Regions from separate parts of the Micromonospora sp. CA-249363 genome, predicted to be linked through region 3. Evidence: riboswitches for the same ligand, from Rfam matches in the RefSeq annotation. Region 3 holds a riboswitch; each other region holds the start of a gene.

Region 1 (3,455 bases), 2.1 Mb from region 3:
CGAGGTACCCCAGGCCGCCGCCATCTGGTCGGCCCTGTTCCTGCTGGCGCTGACGGTCCTCGCCGTCCTGGTGGCCCGCCCGGAGCGAGACGCGCCAGAGGCCGACCACGTGCCGACACCCACCGCCCGTGAGGTGGCCGTCGCCGAGATCGCCGACCTGCGCCGGTACGCCGAGGAGGTGGCCGTGGCCGCCGCCCGGGCGGCGCGGACCGCCCGAAGACTGCGCGCTGACTGGCTGGTCGCTCAGGAAGAGGCGCAGCGGGCCTGGACGGCGTACGACGAGGCGGACATCGCGGCCCGCCGGGTCGCCACCGCCGGGGCGCTGCCGACACCGCGTACCCCGCACACTCCCGCCGAGTACGCGGCCCGGGAGCGCTACCTGCACCGTGCCGCCATGGCGGCGCACTGGCGGGGAGAGTTGACCATGGCTCAGCTCGCCGACGTGTTCGGGCACCGGCGCGGCTGGGACCCCCGCCGGCACCCGGTCGAGCAGGAGACGCTGCTCATCCGGGCGATCCGTGACACGAGGCTGGCCGAGCACCGGACGGCCGTCGAGCGGGAGCGGTCGACCTGGCGGGACGCCGAGATGGCCGCCGAGTCGGCGCGCGCCCTCGCCGAGGAGGCGTACGCGGCGGCGGTCCGGTCGCGGCCGACTCCGGCGCTCGCACGGCGCACGGCGATGCGGCCATCGCCCACGGCCGTCGTGGCACGCTGGCGTCCGGCCCGGGCCGGTTGAGCCCGATCTGTTATGTGAGGCGGGTCACCGGCAGGGGAATTCGGGCGATCGGCATCATCGGCGGCCATTGTGCCCGCGATTGTGGCGGCGTTGTCGACGGCCTGTCCGGTTGTCGCCCACAGGTGCCGCCGGAACCGGTTGTCCCATCGAGTCACGTCATCGTCAAGACGCGCAGAAATTGCTGGGCCGAATGATGTTTACGCAGGTCGGCACGGCTTGGCAGAGGCCATACCGACCAGTACTGTCGTCCCGTCCGGTGCGGTTACCGATCGCAGGAGGCGACGCCGCGCCGACCCGCTCAATCGTGATCAACGAACCGGGGACCCACAGTAAGTCCGGGGTGAATCCGCGAGCCACGGCCCGCGGTAGGGCGATCTTCCCGCCCGAATCCGTCAGCTAACCCGGTAGGCGGTGACGGAAGGAGTTCCATCCTCGTGCAGCACCCCTCGCCCCCCTCTTTGTTCCTCCGCCTCCACGGCGACGCGGTGTCCCCGCTCATCCGCCTCGTGACGGTGAGCTGACCCCCGGGTCACCGCCCCTTCCCGCCCGGCCGCGCCGGGCGCTCCCCTGAGCGGTTCATCATCCGCGGGCCTCCGCCCGTGCGCTGACGCCTGCCCGGATGCCGGTCGAGCCCGGTGTGCCGCTCTCCCTGTGAACCGTGGAGGACCTCGTGAAGCACACCCTGCAGCGCCAGCTCCGTCGCCTCGCGACCGAGCGTCCGTACCAGATCGTCGCCGCCTCCGCCGCGGCCCTCGCGATCGCCACCACCACCGGTGCCCTGGTCGCCGGCGCCGACGACGCCCCCGCCGGCCCGCGCACCCCGACCACGGTCGCCGAGATGCGCAGTGACACCGTCGCCTCCCGTGGCGAGCTGCGGTCCGCGGCCCCGTCGGCGAGCGTCGCACCGAGCACCGCCGCCCCGGCCACCAGCGCCGCGTCCCCCGCCGCGAAGGCCACGAGGAACCCGGACGTCACCCGGAAGCCGACGCCGCCCAAGCCGCCCGCGACGAAGGTGCTCGACTACGACTACGAGGCGCAGAACACCTACTACAACTGCGGCCCGGCGGCCACCCGCAACGCGCTCAGCGCCAGCGGCATCGACCGTACGCAGGAGGAGCTCGGCGCCGAGCTGGGCACCACCGAGATGGGCACCAACTCGGCCGAGGACACCACCCGGGTGCTCAACGCCGAGGTGAAGGGCTCCCCGTACCGCACCCGGATGTTCGCGGGCGCGCCCAGCCCCGCTCAGATGGACCGTCTCCAGTCCGACGTCGTCAAGGCCATTACCGACGGCCGGGGCGTGGTGGCCAACGTCGTCGGCGACGCCACCGACACCGCCGGCGGCTGGCACTCCTACGGCGGTGGGCACTACATCGCCGTCGTCGGCTACAAGGACAACGGCCGTACCGTGCGGATCGCCGACTCGGCGAACCCGGCCGACCCGGCCTACTGGATCACCACGATCGACCTGGCGAACTGGATCGCCACCCGGGGCTACTCCGCCTGACCAAGGCGCGACATCCCACGACGCCGCGGGCGCCGTCTCCCACGAGGGGCCGGCGCCCGCGGCGTCTCCGTGTCGGGGCGCGACGCCGGTGAACGGCTCTCGTACCGGGCCGCGAACCGTGGGAGACTGCGGCCGTGGTGGATGAATCGGGTGGTCAAGCCGGCCGTGAGCCGATCCTGTTGCTGCTGCACGGCATGGGGGCGACGGGTGACGTGTGGCTGCCCTGGGCGCCACTACTGGAGCAACACTGGCCCGGCCGGTGGCTGGCGCCCGATCTCGCCGGTCACGGCTGGTCGGCGCCGCTGTCGTCGTACTCCTTCGAGGGTTTTGCCCAGCGGGTCGCCCAGGGCCTGGCCTCCGACGACCGCATCGTCGTGCTCGGGCACTCGCTCGGTGGCGTGGTCGGCCTGGCGCTGGCGGCCCGCGCCGCCGGCCTGCCGGTGGACGCCGTGGTGGGGTTGGGCATCAAGGCCGTCTGGTCACCGGCCGAGCTGACCCGCGCCGCGGACCTCGCCGCCCGCCCGGTGGGCTGGTTCACCAGCCGCACCGAGGCCGCCCGCCGGTATCTGCGGGTCGCCGGCCTCACCGGTCTGGTCCTCCCGGACCACCCGATGGTCGACGCCGGTCTGCGTCAGGTCGACGGCCGGTGGCGGCTCGCGATGGACGACGCCGCGTTCGGGGTCGGGGCGCCCGACCTGGCCGCGCTGCTCGCGGCGACCGACGTGCCGGTGGTGCTGGCCCGCGGGGAGCACGACCCGATGGTCACGGACGCGCAGCTCAAGGAGTACGGCGTACCGGTCGCCACGCTGCCCGGTCTCGGGCACAACGCGCACCTGGAGGATCCGGCGGCCGTGCTGGCGTTGCTGGACCCGTACCGCTGATCGATCAGGCGGCGGCGGGCGCGGGTAGTTCCCGGGCCGACGTCAGCTCGCGGCGGGCGGCGGTGAGGAACCCCTCGGCGTACGACTCGGCCGGGAAGTCGCCCAGGTACCGGCGGCGGGTGGCCCAGCGCGCGTCGGCCAGCGGATCGGTGTCCAGCAGGGCCGTGAGCACGACGTCCACGTTGGACATGTCACGCCGCAGCACGTAGCCCGAGCCGGCCAGCGGGAAGTGCTCGGTGAACCGCTCGCCCTCGCCGCCCATGTCGGTCACGGCGTACGGCTTGCCCGAGTAGAGGTAGTCGGAGATCACCCCGGAGACGTCGGAGACCAG
Region 2 (3,455 bases), 1.7 Mb from region 3:
ACCCGGTCGAGCAGGTGGTACCGCCCGCCGAGCTCAGGGCCGCGGTCGTGCAGGCGGCCAGCGGCCTGCTGGGCGACGTCGACGGCACGGTCGGGGTGATCACACCGGTCACCCGCCGCGACGAGGTCGCCGGCTGGCTCGACGCGCTCGGCGCGGCGCGCCTGCAGGTGGTGACCAGCCTGGAGGCCAAGGGCATGGAGTACGACGGAGTCGTGCTGGTCGCCCCGAGCGAGATCCGGGCCGATCCGGGTTCCGGCGTCCGCACGCTCTACGTGGCGCTCTCCCGCGCCACTCAGCGGCTCACCACCGTCGACCCGACCGGCTGAACAGCGCGTTGACGCTGCCCGCCGCCAGCCCTCGCTCTACACTTGCACACATAGCGATGTGAGCATACATTTGACCCGGTCCCGTGCGGCGTCGGAGGGTGGGTTTCGTGGGAGCAGGTCATGACCACCACCACGGGTCGGTCGCCAACGCCGCTCACCAGCATCGGGGACGGCTCTGGGCGGCCTTCGGACTGCTCGCGACCCTGATGGTGGTCGAGGCGGTCGCCGCCTTCCACACCGGCTCGCTGGCCCTGCTGTCCGACGCCGGGCACATGTTCACCGACGTGCTCGGCATCGGGATGGCGCTCGCCGCGATCACGGCCACCCGACGCGCCACCGGCGACCCGCAGCGCACCTTCGGGCTCTACCGGCTCGAAGTGCTCGCCGCGCTGGCCAACGCCGTCCTTCTCTCCGGCGTGGCGGTCTACGTGGTGATCGAGGCGATCGGCCGGTTCGGCGACCCGCACGAGGTGCTGACCGGTCCGATGCTCACGGTGGCCGTCCTCGGCCTGCTCGCGAACGTGATCGCGTTCTGGCTGCTGCGCGCTGGCGCCCGGGAGAGCATCAACCTTCAGGGCGCCTACCTGGAGGTGCTGGGCGACCTGCTCGGCTCGCTCGGCGTGATCGGCGCGGCGCTGCTCATCGCGGTCACCGACTGGTGGTGGGCCGACCCACTGGTCGCGGTCGCCATCGGCGTGTTCATCCTGCCGCGCACCTGGCGGCTGGGGCGCGCCGCCGTCCGCATCCTCGTGCAGGCCGCCCCGGAGCATCTCCAGGTCACCGCCGTGCACGACCGACTGGCCGCGGTGCCCGGAGTGGTCGAGGTGCACGACCTGCACGTCTGGACGCTCACCTCGGGCATGGAGGTGGCCTCCGCGCACCTGACCATGGCGCCCGGCGCGGAGGTCGGCGCGGTGCTCACCGCGGCGCGTACCGCCCTGCGGGACGACTTCCGCATCGAGCACGCCACGCTACAGATCGAACCCGGGGCCGCTCCGGGGGTCTGCGGTTCCGTCGAGTGGTGAGCGTCATCCTCCGTCACAACGCACGCACCGTCCGTCACATCGGCTGCACAGACCCCACCAGCACCGGTAGGCTCTGTCCCGGCCACCACCCGGCGGCGCCTCCCGGCGCCGGTGGCGGCCGTCGCCTAATCGCCCGACAGGGCGAACCGGGGAACCATGTTCCTGGGGTGCATCCGCGTCAGCGGTAGGGATCTTCCGTCCCGAACCCGTCAGCTAACCCGGTCGGCGGCTGACGGAAGGACATGCGTAGTGGCACCAGCACGACCACCCGCCGCCCGGCTGGCGGCACTGATCGTCATGATGGTCACCCTCGGCGTCGCGCTTCCGGTCGGCGCCGCCACCGCCGCTCCCCCCGGCGGCCTGCGGGCCGCCGCGGCACCCGACGGCGACGAGGAGGGTGGCACCCCGGCGCTACGGGCCCAGCTCGAGGCCGCGAGCAAGGGCTACCTGGACGCGAAGCGCGCGCTGGACACCTCCGTCCAGCGGCAGCAGCAGCTCGCGGTCAAGCTCAAGACCACCGAGGCCGAGATGACCGTACGCAACGGCAAGGTCGGCGAGATCGCCGGCGTCGCGTACCGCACCGGTCGGCTCAGCACCGTCTCGGCCCTGCTCAACAGCAACACCCCGGAAGGGTTCATGGACCGAGCGGCCGCCCTCGACGTGGTGGCCGCCAACGAGGACCGGGTGCTGCGCGACCTGCACGTCATCCGGGACGAGGCGAACCGCACCCGCGTCGCCCTGGACGGCGAGATCCGCGAGCAGCGCAAGCAGGTCGAGGTGATGGCCAAGCGCAAGGAGCAGGCCGAGCGGGCCCTGACCGTCGCCAACGACAAGGCACGCGCCACCGCCGCCGACACCAGCTCCAACCGTGGCACCTCCACCGCCAACGCCACGCCCGCCCCTCGCAACTCCGACGGCTCCTGGCCGTCCGAGTCGTGCAGCATCAACGACCCCACCCCGGCCAGCGGCTGCATCACCCCCCGCACCCTGCACGCGCTCAACCAGGCCAAGGCCGCCGGCTTCACCCGGTACGTCTCCTGTCACCGCAACGGCGGCTCGGGCGAGCACCCCAAGGGCCGGGCGTGCGACTTCGCCGCGCAGAAGGGTGGCTTCGGCGGGGTCGCCTCCGGGGGCGACAAGACGTACGGCAACAACCTGGCCGCGTACTTCATCCGCAACGCCGACCGGCTCGCGGTGCTCTACGTGATCTGGTTCAAACAGATCTGGCTGCCCAGCAGCGGCTGGAAGTCGTACAGCGGAGGGAACGGCGACCCCTCCAGCGACCACACCAACCACGTGCACCTGTCGGTGTACTGACCCGGCCGACGTCCGGGGTACGTCAGCGGGCGTACCCCGGACGTCGTCGACGGTCGGACGACGACGCCGGGACGGGCCGGGAGCATTCGGGTATGCCGCGAATCGCGCCCACCACCCGCAAGGCCCTGCTCACCCTGCACCTGGTCACGTCCCTCGGTTGGCTCGGGGCCGACCTGGTGCTGCTCACCCTCGGCATCGCGGCACAGCGCGGCGCTGATCCGGCCGTGGTCTACCCGGTCGCCGGGCTCGTCGGCACCGTGCTGTTCGCGCCGCTGAGCGTGCTCGTGTGGCTTGTCGGCGTCGCCAGCGCGCTGCTCACCCCCTGGGGGCTGCTGCGCTATCGGTGGGTGGTGATCAAGCTCGTGATCACGACGGTGATGGTCGGGCTGGTGCTGTTCCTGCTCACCCCGAACCTGCGACACGCCGGCGCGCTGGGCGCCGCGCTACCCGCGCGGGACCGCGCCGACCTGGTGATCGCACCCGCGGTGTCGACCAGCCTCATGATCATCGCGACGGTGCTGTCGACCTACAAGCCCTGGGGACGCCGGTCTCCGCGACCTCTCCGCCAGCGCGACTCTCCGCCTGCGCCTCGGCCTGCGGGTCGTCCGAGCCGCCGGTAGCGGGACAAGGGCCTGGTCGCAGCTGTCCGCCCGCAGCGGAAGGGGTGCGCGGACACCCTTTGCTCTGCTTCCACCGAGGCGACACCGAGGGCGCTCACGTGTTGCCTCGGTGGAAGCAGAGCAAAGGACGAACCGCACGTGCCGGCCACCCGCCCGGCGGCGTCGGC
Region 3 (3,455 bases):
CCCACTCCACCGCCGGGTTCATCGACCCGGGCTTCTCGGGGCACGTCACGCTGGAGCTGTCCAACGTGGCGAACCTGCCGATCACCCTCTGGCCGGGTATGAAGATCGGTCAGCTCTGCATCTTCCGGCTCTCGTCGCCGGCCGAGCACCCGTACGGCTCGGTGGTCTACGGGTCGCGTTACCAGGGTCAGCGGGGGCCGACGCCGAGTCGCTCCTGGCAGAACTGGCGCGCCTGGCCGACGCGCTAGGGGACGACGAGGGCCCGCCGCGAGCGATCGCGACGGGCCCTGAATGCGTCCGGTCAGCCCGGACGGCCGTAACTGTGGATGGGCCCGTCGTCGACCTTCTTCATCTTGACGGGCACACCGGCCTGGGAGGCGTGCACCACCCAGCCGTTGCCGACGTACATGCCGACGTGGTGGATGTCGGAGTAGTAAAAGACCAGGTCACCCGGGCGCAGGTCGCCCTTGCTGACGTTCCTGGTCACCCGGCTCTGCGCGGCGGCGTTGTGCGGCAGTGACACACCGGCCTTCGCCCAGGCGGCCAGCATCAGCCCGGAGCAGTCGTACGACTCCGGCCCCTCGGCGCCCCACACGTACGGCTTGCCGATCTGGGCACAGGCGAACTTGACCGCGATGCCGGCGCCGCCTCCGGGGTAGCTGGCCGGGCAGGGCGCCGGACGCAGCGGACCGCCGCCGCCGTTGCCGTACACCTTGAGGCGCAGCTTCTGCAGCCGGTCGATCTCCTCGTTGATCTGCTTCTTCTTCGCCGCCAACTGGGCCTCGGTGCGGGTCAGCTGGGCCACCATCTCGTCCAGCGGGGCCTTCTGCCGGGCCAGCTCGTTGCGCAGGTCCGCGACCTGACGGACGTCCTCCTGCTGGTTGTGGGCGAAGCGGTCGAGCATTTCGAGCTGACCGACCATCTCGCTGGGCGACCGGCTGCCGAGCATCGTGTTGACGGTCGACAGGTTCTCACCCATGTACGCGCGGACGGCCAGTGCGCTGACCTTGTCCATCGCGGCGTCGACCTGACGCTCCAGCGGCGCGATGCGGGCGGCGAGCGCGTCGGCCTGCTTGCGCTTGAGGGCCAGGTCGGCGCGGGTGGCGTTGTGCCGCTCGATGATCGGTTCGAGCTTGTTCCAGTCGTCGTCGATCTGGCGTTCGATCTCGGCGACGGACGGGTCGGCGTGGGCCACCGTGGCGCTGCCGGTCAGGACGACGGCGACGCCGACCAGGGCGGCGAGGGCGGTGGTGAAGCGGGACCAGCGTGGACGCGGCACGGTCGAGGTCGGGTCGGCCGGAGCCGACCGTCCGGACGACGGCCGCGGGGCTTGGAGGGCCACCGGGTTCCGTACTCCTTCTTCCTGACCGCCTACCGGGTTAGCTGACGGGTTCGGGCGGGAAGTGGGCGCCCTACCGCAGGGACTGCGGATTCACCCCGGGAACGTGGGTCCCCGGCTCGCTCGCGAGCGACTCGGCGGTGTCGGTCCGTTACCGCCCGGGGTGGGCAGACCTGCTACCGGGCCGACGAATGACCAGAGTAGAGACGGCCGTTACCGATCCGCAACCCGTGCGGCCGTGACACTCCGTACCGATTGGGGCGGGCCATCGAGCGGATGTGAAGGATTCTTTCCGCACGTTTCGAAACATGGAAAGGTATTGACGCAAGCCGCCAGGCAGCGCGAAGGTGACCGCACCGATACCCGTTCACATGTAGGGGGTTCGATGAAACGTCCGATCCTGCTCGCCATCGCGCTCGTCACCGCCGTGGCGGCCGTACCGTTGCCCTCCGGCCCGGCCTCCGCGGCCCCCGCCGCCGACCGCCAGCAGCAGTACGCCGCCGCGGCCACCGAGTACGGCGTGCCGGTCGACGTACTGCTCGGCGTCTCCTACCTGGAGTCGCGCTGGGACAGCAACGCCGGCACGCCGAGCACCAGCGGTGGCTACGGCCCGATGCACCTGACCGATGCCCGCCACGTGACCGCCCTACCCGGGCGCGGCCACCACGACTCCCCGGGAGAGGACCCGCGCGGCGACGGTTCCCGTCGTGCTCTGACACCCGCGCCCGCCAGCGAGAACGCGCCACCCACCGCCGCGCTGCAGACCGTGGACGCCGCCGCCGCGCTGACCGGCGCCACCGTCGAGGCGCTGCGCACCGACCCGACGACGAACCTCCGGGGCGGCGCCGCGCTGCTGGCCGCGTACCAACGGGAGATCGGCGCCCCGGTCGGAGTCGGCACCGACCCGGCCACCTGGTACGGCGCGGTGGCCCGCTATGCCGGCGCGGACAGCGCCGATGCCGCGGCGGCCTTCGCCGACGAGGTCTTCACCACGATCGGCGCCGGCGAGACGCGGGTGACCGACGACGGCCAGCGGGTCACGCTCCCGGCCCGAGCGGTACGACCCGAGCGGTCCTGGCTCGACCGGCTGGGACTGCGGCGACTCGCCCGCCCGGACGGGTTGGAGTGCCCCCGCACCGTGTCCTGTGAGTGGATCCCCGCCCCCTACGCGGCGTTCGGCGACGGCGACTACGGCAACCACGACCTGTCCGACCGGCCCGCGCGGCAGAAGATCGAGTACATCGTCATCCACGACACCGAGGCGAGTTGGGCGACCACCCTGCAACTCGTCCGAGACCCGACCTACGTGAGCTGGCACTACTCGCTGCGCTCGGTGGACGGCCACATCGCCCAGCACGTCCGCACCAAGGACGTCGCCTGGCACGCCGGCAACTGGTACGTCAACGCCAAGGCGATCGGGCTCGAACACGAGGGCTTCGCCGCGCAGGGCACCTGGTACACGGAGGCGATGTATCGGACCTCGGCGAAGCTTGTCCGGCATCTCGCCCTGCGCCTGGGCATCCCGCTGGACCGCCAGCACATCATCGGCCACGACAACGTGCCCGGCACCACCGCATCGACGGTCCGCGGGATGCACTGGGACCCGGGGCCGTACTGGGACTGGACGCACTACTTCGACCTGCTGCACGCCCCACGGCTGGACACCGGCACCCCGGCCACCGGGCTGGTCCGGATCGACCCCGACTACGCGACCAACCAGCCGGCGTTCACCGGATGCGTCACCCCGGGGACGCCGTGCGCGCCACGCGGCTCCTCGTCGGTGGTGCTACGCAGCGCGCCGTCGGCGGACGCGCCGCTGGTCAACGACATCGCGCTACGCCCCGACGGCACGCCGAACACGATGGACGTGTCGGACCACGGCGCCCGCGCGTCCGCCGGCCAGACGTACGCGCTGGCCGGCCGGGAGGGCGACTGGACGGCCATCTGGTACCTCGGGCAGCGGGCGTGGTTCCACAACCCGGCGTCCGCGCCGACGGCCACCTGGACCGTCGGGATGGTGGTCACCCCGAAGCCCGGCCGGGCCACGATCCCCGTGTACGGGCGGGCGTACCCGGAGCAGGCCGCCTACCCGGCCGGCGTGCCCTACCAGGCGATC
Region 4 (3,455 bases), 2.8 Mb from region 3:
ACTCGATCGAGTCCGTCGACGAGGCGCCGGCGGGCACCTCGGTGACCCTGCACCTCAAGCCGGCCGACACCGAGGACAACCTGCACGACTACACCGCCGAATGGACGATCCGCGAGATCGTCAAGCGCTACTCCGACTTCATCGCGTGGCCGATCCGCATGCGCGTCGAGCGCCCCGGCGCCGAGGGTGAGCCCGCCACCAGCGAGGTGCAGACCCTCAACTCGATGAAGGCGCTGTGGGCACACCCCCGCGACGAGGTCGACGCCGCCGAATACAACGAGTTCTACAAGCACGTCAGCCACGACTGGGCCGACCCGCTCGAGGTCGTGCACATGAAGGGCGAGGGCACCTTCGAGTACGAGGCGCTGCTGTTCCTGCCCAGCCACGCCCCGCTGGACATGTTCTCCCCGCAGGGCCGCCGTGGCGTCCAGCTCTACGTCAAGCGCGTGTTCATCATGGACGACTGCGAGCCGCTGGTCCCCACCTACCTGCGCTTCGTCAAGGGTGTCGTCGACGCCCACGACCTGTCGCTGAACATCTCCCGCGAGATCCTCCAGCAGGACCGGCAGATCCAGATCGTCCGCCGCCGCCTGGTCAGGAAGGTCCTCGCCACCGTCAAGGACCTGAAGGCCAACCACGCCGAGCGCTACCGCACCTTCTGGACGGAGTTCGGCGCGGTGGTGAAGGAAGGGCTGATCGACGACACCGACAACCGCGACACCCTGCTGGAGATCCTGTCGGTCGCGTCCACCCACGACGCGGCGGAGCCCACCGACCTGGCCGGCTACGTCTCGCGGATGAAGGACGGCCAGAACGACATCTGGTACGCCACCGGCGAGTCCCGGGCCACCATCGAGAACTCCCCGCACCTGGAGGCGTTCCGGGCCAAGGGCCACGAGGTGCTGCTGCTCACCGACCCGGTCGACGAGGTGTGGGTCGAGCGCGTCGGCGAGTACGACGGCCGGCCGTTGCGCTCGATCGCCAAGGGCCAGGTCGACCTGGACACCGACGAGGAGAAGCAGCAGGCCGAGGCCGAGCGCGAGCAGCAGCGGCAGGAGTTCGCCGCGCTGGTCGACTGGCTGGGCACGACCCTGGCCGACAGTGTCCGGGAGGTCCGCCTGTCGTCGCGGCTGACCACCTCACCGGCCTGTGTGGTCGGTGACGCGCACGACCTCACGCCGACGCTGGAGAAGATGTACCGGGCGATGGGACACGAGGTCCCCTCGACCAAGCGGATCCTGGAGATCAATCCGGGTCATCCGCTGGTCGCCGGGCTGCGCAAGGCCCACGAGCAGGGCGACTCCGGCCCGGCCCTGACCGAGACCGCCGAGCTGCTGTACGGCCTGGCGGTCCTCGCCGAGGGTGGCGAGCTGGCCGACCCGGCTCGGTTCACCCGTACGCTCGCCGACCGGCTGGCGCGCACCCTGTAGCCGCTCGCGGCCGGCGGGCGCCGATGCAAGGAGCCCGCCGGCCGCTCCCGGACACCGACACCGCCTGATCGGAAACGGTCCACGATGGTCGGTGCACATCCTCATGCCGTCCGCAACCGCTGGCGGGGACGCCTCGTGTGGACCGGTGAACAACTTCACAAGCGGTGGGCGACCGTCACCCACCGTGCCTACCGTCGGTCGGGTCCACCACCGTGGACGCCGCGACCGGCAACGCCAAATCCTGCCCCCGGTCGTCGGAAACAGAACCCGGGCAGGAGCGGGGGACCCAAGTTCCTCGGTGCATGTCACCTCGGGGTGAAGCCGCCAGCGCGCGGCCGGGCTCCTCGGCCCGAACCCGACAGCTCACCTCGCCGGCGTGGAGGAACGTTCCATGACGTCTGCGTACACCCCCCGTCATCGACGGGTCACCACCCGCCGCGTCGCCGTCGGCACCCTGGCCGTCGGCGCGGTCACCGGCGCCGTCGCCCTCTTCGGCCCGGCGGCTCCGGCCCAGGCCGGTGTCAACTGGGATGCGATCGCCCAGTGCGAGTCCGGCGGCAACTGGAAGATCAATACCGGGAACGGTTACTACGGCGGGTTGCAGTTCTCCCAGGGCACCTGGGCCGGTTACGGCGGCAAGAAGTACGCCGCCCGCGCCGACCTGGCCAGCCGTGGCGAGCAGATCGCGATCGCCGAGAAGGTGCTCGACGGGCAGGGCATCGGCGCGTGGCCGACCTGCGGCCGCAAGGGCGGCTCGTCGGGCGGTTCCTCGACGAAGTCCACCGCGAAGTCCTCGACGAAGTCGACCTCGAAGTCGTCGACGTCCACCTCCGGCAAGGAGCGGTCGTCGCGCGGCGACCAGCCGGCCACCCGCGGTCACGAGCGGACCGCCCCGACGGCCAGCGGCGACACGTACGTGGTCACGGCGGGGGACACCCTGTCGGAGATCGCCGACCGGAACCCGCGCACCGGCGGCTGGCAGGCCCTGTACGAGCGCAACCGTCAGCTGATCGGCGCGGACCCGGGTCTGATCTTCCCGGGGCAGCGGCTCGCTCTCTGACGCACAACAGACGAACGCTCGGCCGGGGAACCGGCCGAGCGTTCGTTCGTCTGGCGCTGTCCTCGCGGGACGGGGTCAGGCCGCCGAGGCGGTCCTCGCCTCGCGCCGGGCCATCACGTCGGCGTTCCAGCCCCAACGCTGCGCCGGCGCGGGAACCTCGGCCGGCCAGCCGGCACCGGCCCCGGCACCGTCGACGGCCGACTCGACCGACTCGGGGGTGCTGCGGGCCAGTCGCAACGACTGCTCGGCGGTCGTACGCGCCGCGCACGGCCAGGACTGGCCGGCGCACTGGAGATTGCGGCAGTGACCCTCGTCGTCGGCTTCGTGGGCATCGAGCACGTCGACCGCGAGCTGCCAGAGCAGCGGGTCGGTCACGTCGTGCGGGCGTTCGGCGCGACGGCTCGGTCGGTCGCTGGTCTCGTCGGACATGGGCCCCCCTCGTCAGGCTTTCGCCTCAAGATTTCACCCGTGTGCGACCGGCTAAACCGCCGACCTGCTGTGATGTGTCTCCGGTCGCACCGAGCGGGGCGTTCTAGTCGGGCAATAGCGGCATCTCGACTCCGGGAGCGCGGCCGAGCAGCACCGCCCGGGTGAGCGCCGTCGAGCCGAAGCGGTCGCGGACCGCGTCCACGGCGGCGTCCAGGTCAGCCCCGGTGTCGGCCTGGAACGGCAGCTCCGGCTGCACCGGGTTGTCGTCCAGGTTGCCCACCGAGACGCCGAGCAGGGTGACGCCGCGCCGGTCGATCTCCGGCAGGGCGGCCCGCAGCAGTGTCCGCGCGGCGGCGAGCAGCGGAGTGGTGTCCGCGGTCGCCTTGCGCACGGTGTGCGAACGGGTGGCGCGGGTGTAGTCGCCGAAGCGGAGTCGTAGCACCACGGTGCGTCCGGACCGTCCGGCCGCCCGCATCCGCCGGGCGACCCGGTCGACCAGGCCGGCCAGGATGGCGTCCAGTTCCTCCGGCGCGTGG

Evidence for each region. Region 3 has a riboswitch for cyclic di-AMP ahead of ACQPZK_RS00415 (NlpC/P60 family protein). Riboswitches for the same ligand answer to the same signal wherever they lie in the genome.
Region 1: it holds a riboswitch for cyclic di-AMP, as region 3 does, so the genes downstream of both, ACQPZK_RS10155 (C39 family peptidase) here and ACQPZK_RS00415 (NlpC/P60 family protein) in region 3, are expected to answer to the same signal.
Region 2: it holds a riboswitch for cyclic di-AMP, as region 3 does, so the genes downstream of both, ACQPZK_RS23870 (coiled-coil domain-containing protein) here and ACQPZK_RS00415 (NlpC/P60 family protein) in region 3, are expected to answer to the same signal.
Region 4: it holds a riboswitch for cyclic di-AMP, as region 3 does, so the genes downstream of both, ACQPZK_RS13145 (transglycosylase family protein) here and ACQPZK_RS00415 (NlpC/P60 family protein) in region 3, are expected to answer to the same signal.

What each region holds. Positions count from the first base shown of each region.
Region 1 covers NZ_CP192020.1:2,203,935-2,207,389, forward strand. The annotation lists gene ACQPZK_RS10150 (hypothetical protein) at 1-736, shown strand, start outside; cyclic di-AMP (ydaO/yuaA leader) riboswitch at 1,022-1,162, shown strand; gene ACQPZK_RS10155 (C39 family peptidase) at 1,395-2,243, shown strand; gene ACQPZK_RS10160 (alpha/beta fold hydrolase) at 2,378-3,124, shown strand; gene ACQPZK_RS10165 (CDP-glycerol glycerophosphotransferase family protein) at 3,129-3,455, opposite strand, start outside.
Region 2 covers NZ_CP192020.1:5,379,007-5,382,461, forward strand. The annotation lists gene ACQPZK_RS23860 (HelD family protein) at 1-326, shown strand, start outside; gene ACQPZK_RS23865 (cation diffusion facilitator family transporter) at 434-1,351, shown strand; cyclic di-AMP (ydaO/yuaA leader) riboswitch at 1,464-1,595, shown strand; gene ACQPZK_RS23870 (coiled-coil domain-containing protein) at 1,601-2,668, shown strand; gene ACQPZK_RS23875 (hypothetical protein) at 2,761-3,288, shown strand.
Region 3 covers NZ_CP192020.1:87,560-91,014, reverse strand. The annotation lists gene dcd (dCTP deaminase) at 1-248, shown strand, start outside; gene ACQPZK_RS00415 (NlpC/P60 family protein) at 302-1,342, opposite strand; cyclic di-AMP (ydaO/yuaA leader) riboswitch at 1,355-1,489, opposite strand; gene ACQPZK_RS00410 (N-acetylmuramoyl-L-alanine amidase) at 1,725-3,455, shown strand, end outside.
Region 4 covers NZ_CP192020.1:2,866,923-2,870,377, forward strand. The annotation lists gene htpG (molecular chaperone HtpG) at 1-1,430, shown strand, start outside; cyclic di-AMP (ydaO/yuaA leader) riboswitch at 1,655-1,822, shown strand; gene ACQPZK_RS13145 (transglycosylase family protein) at 1,822-2,490, shown strand; gene ACQPZK_RS13150 (hypothetical protein) at 2,566-2,919, opposite strand; gene dinB (DNA polymerase IV) at 3,023-3,455, opposite strand, start outside.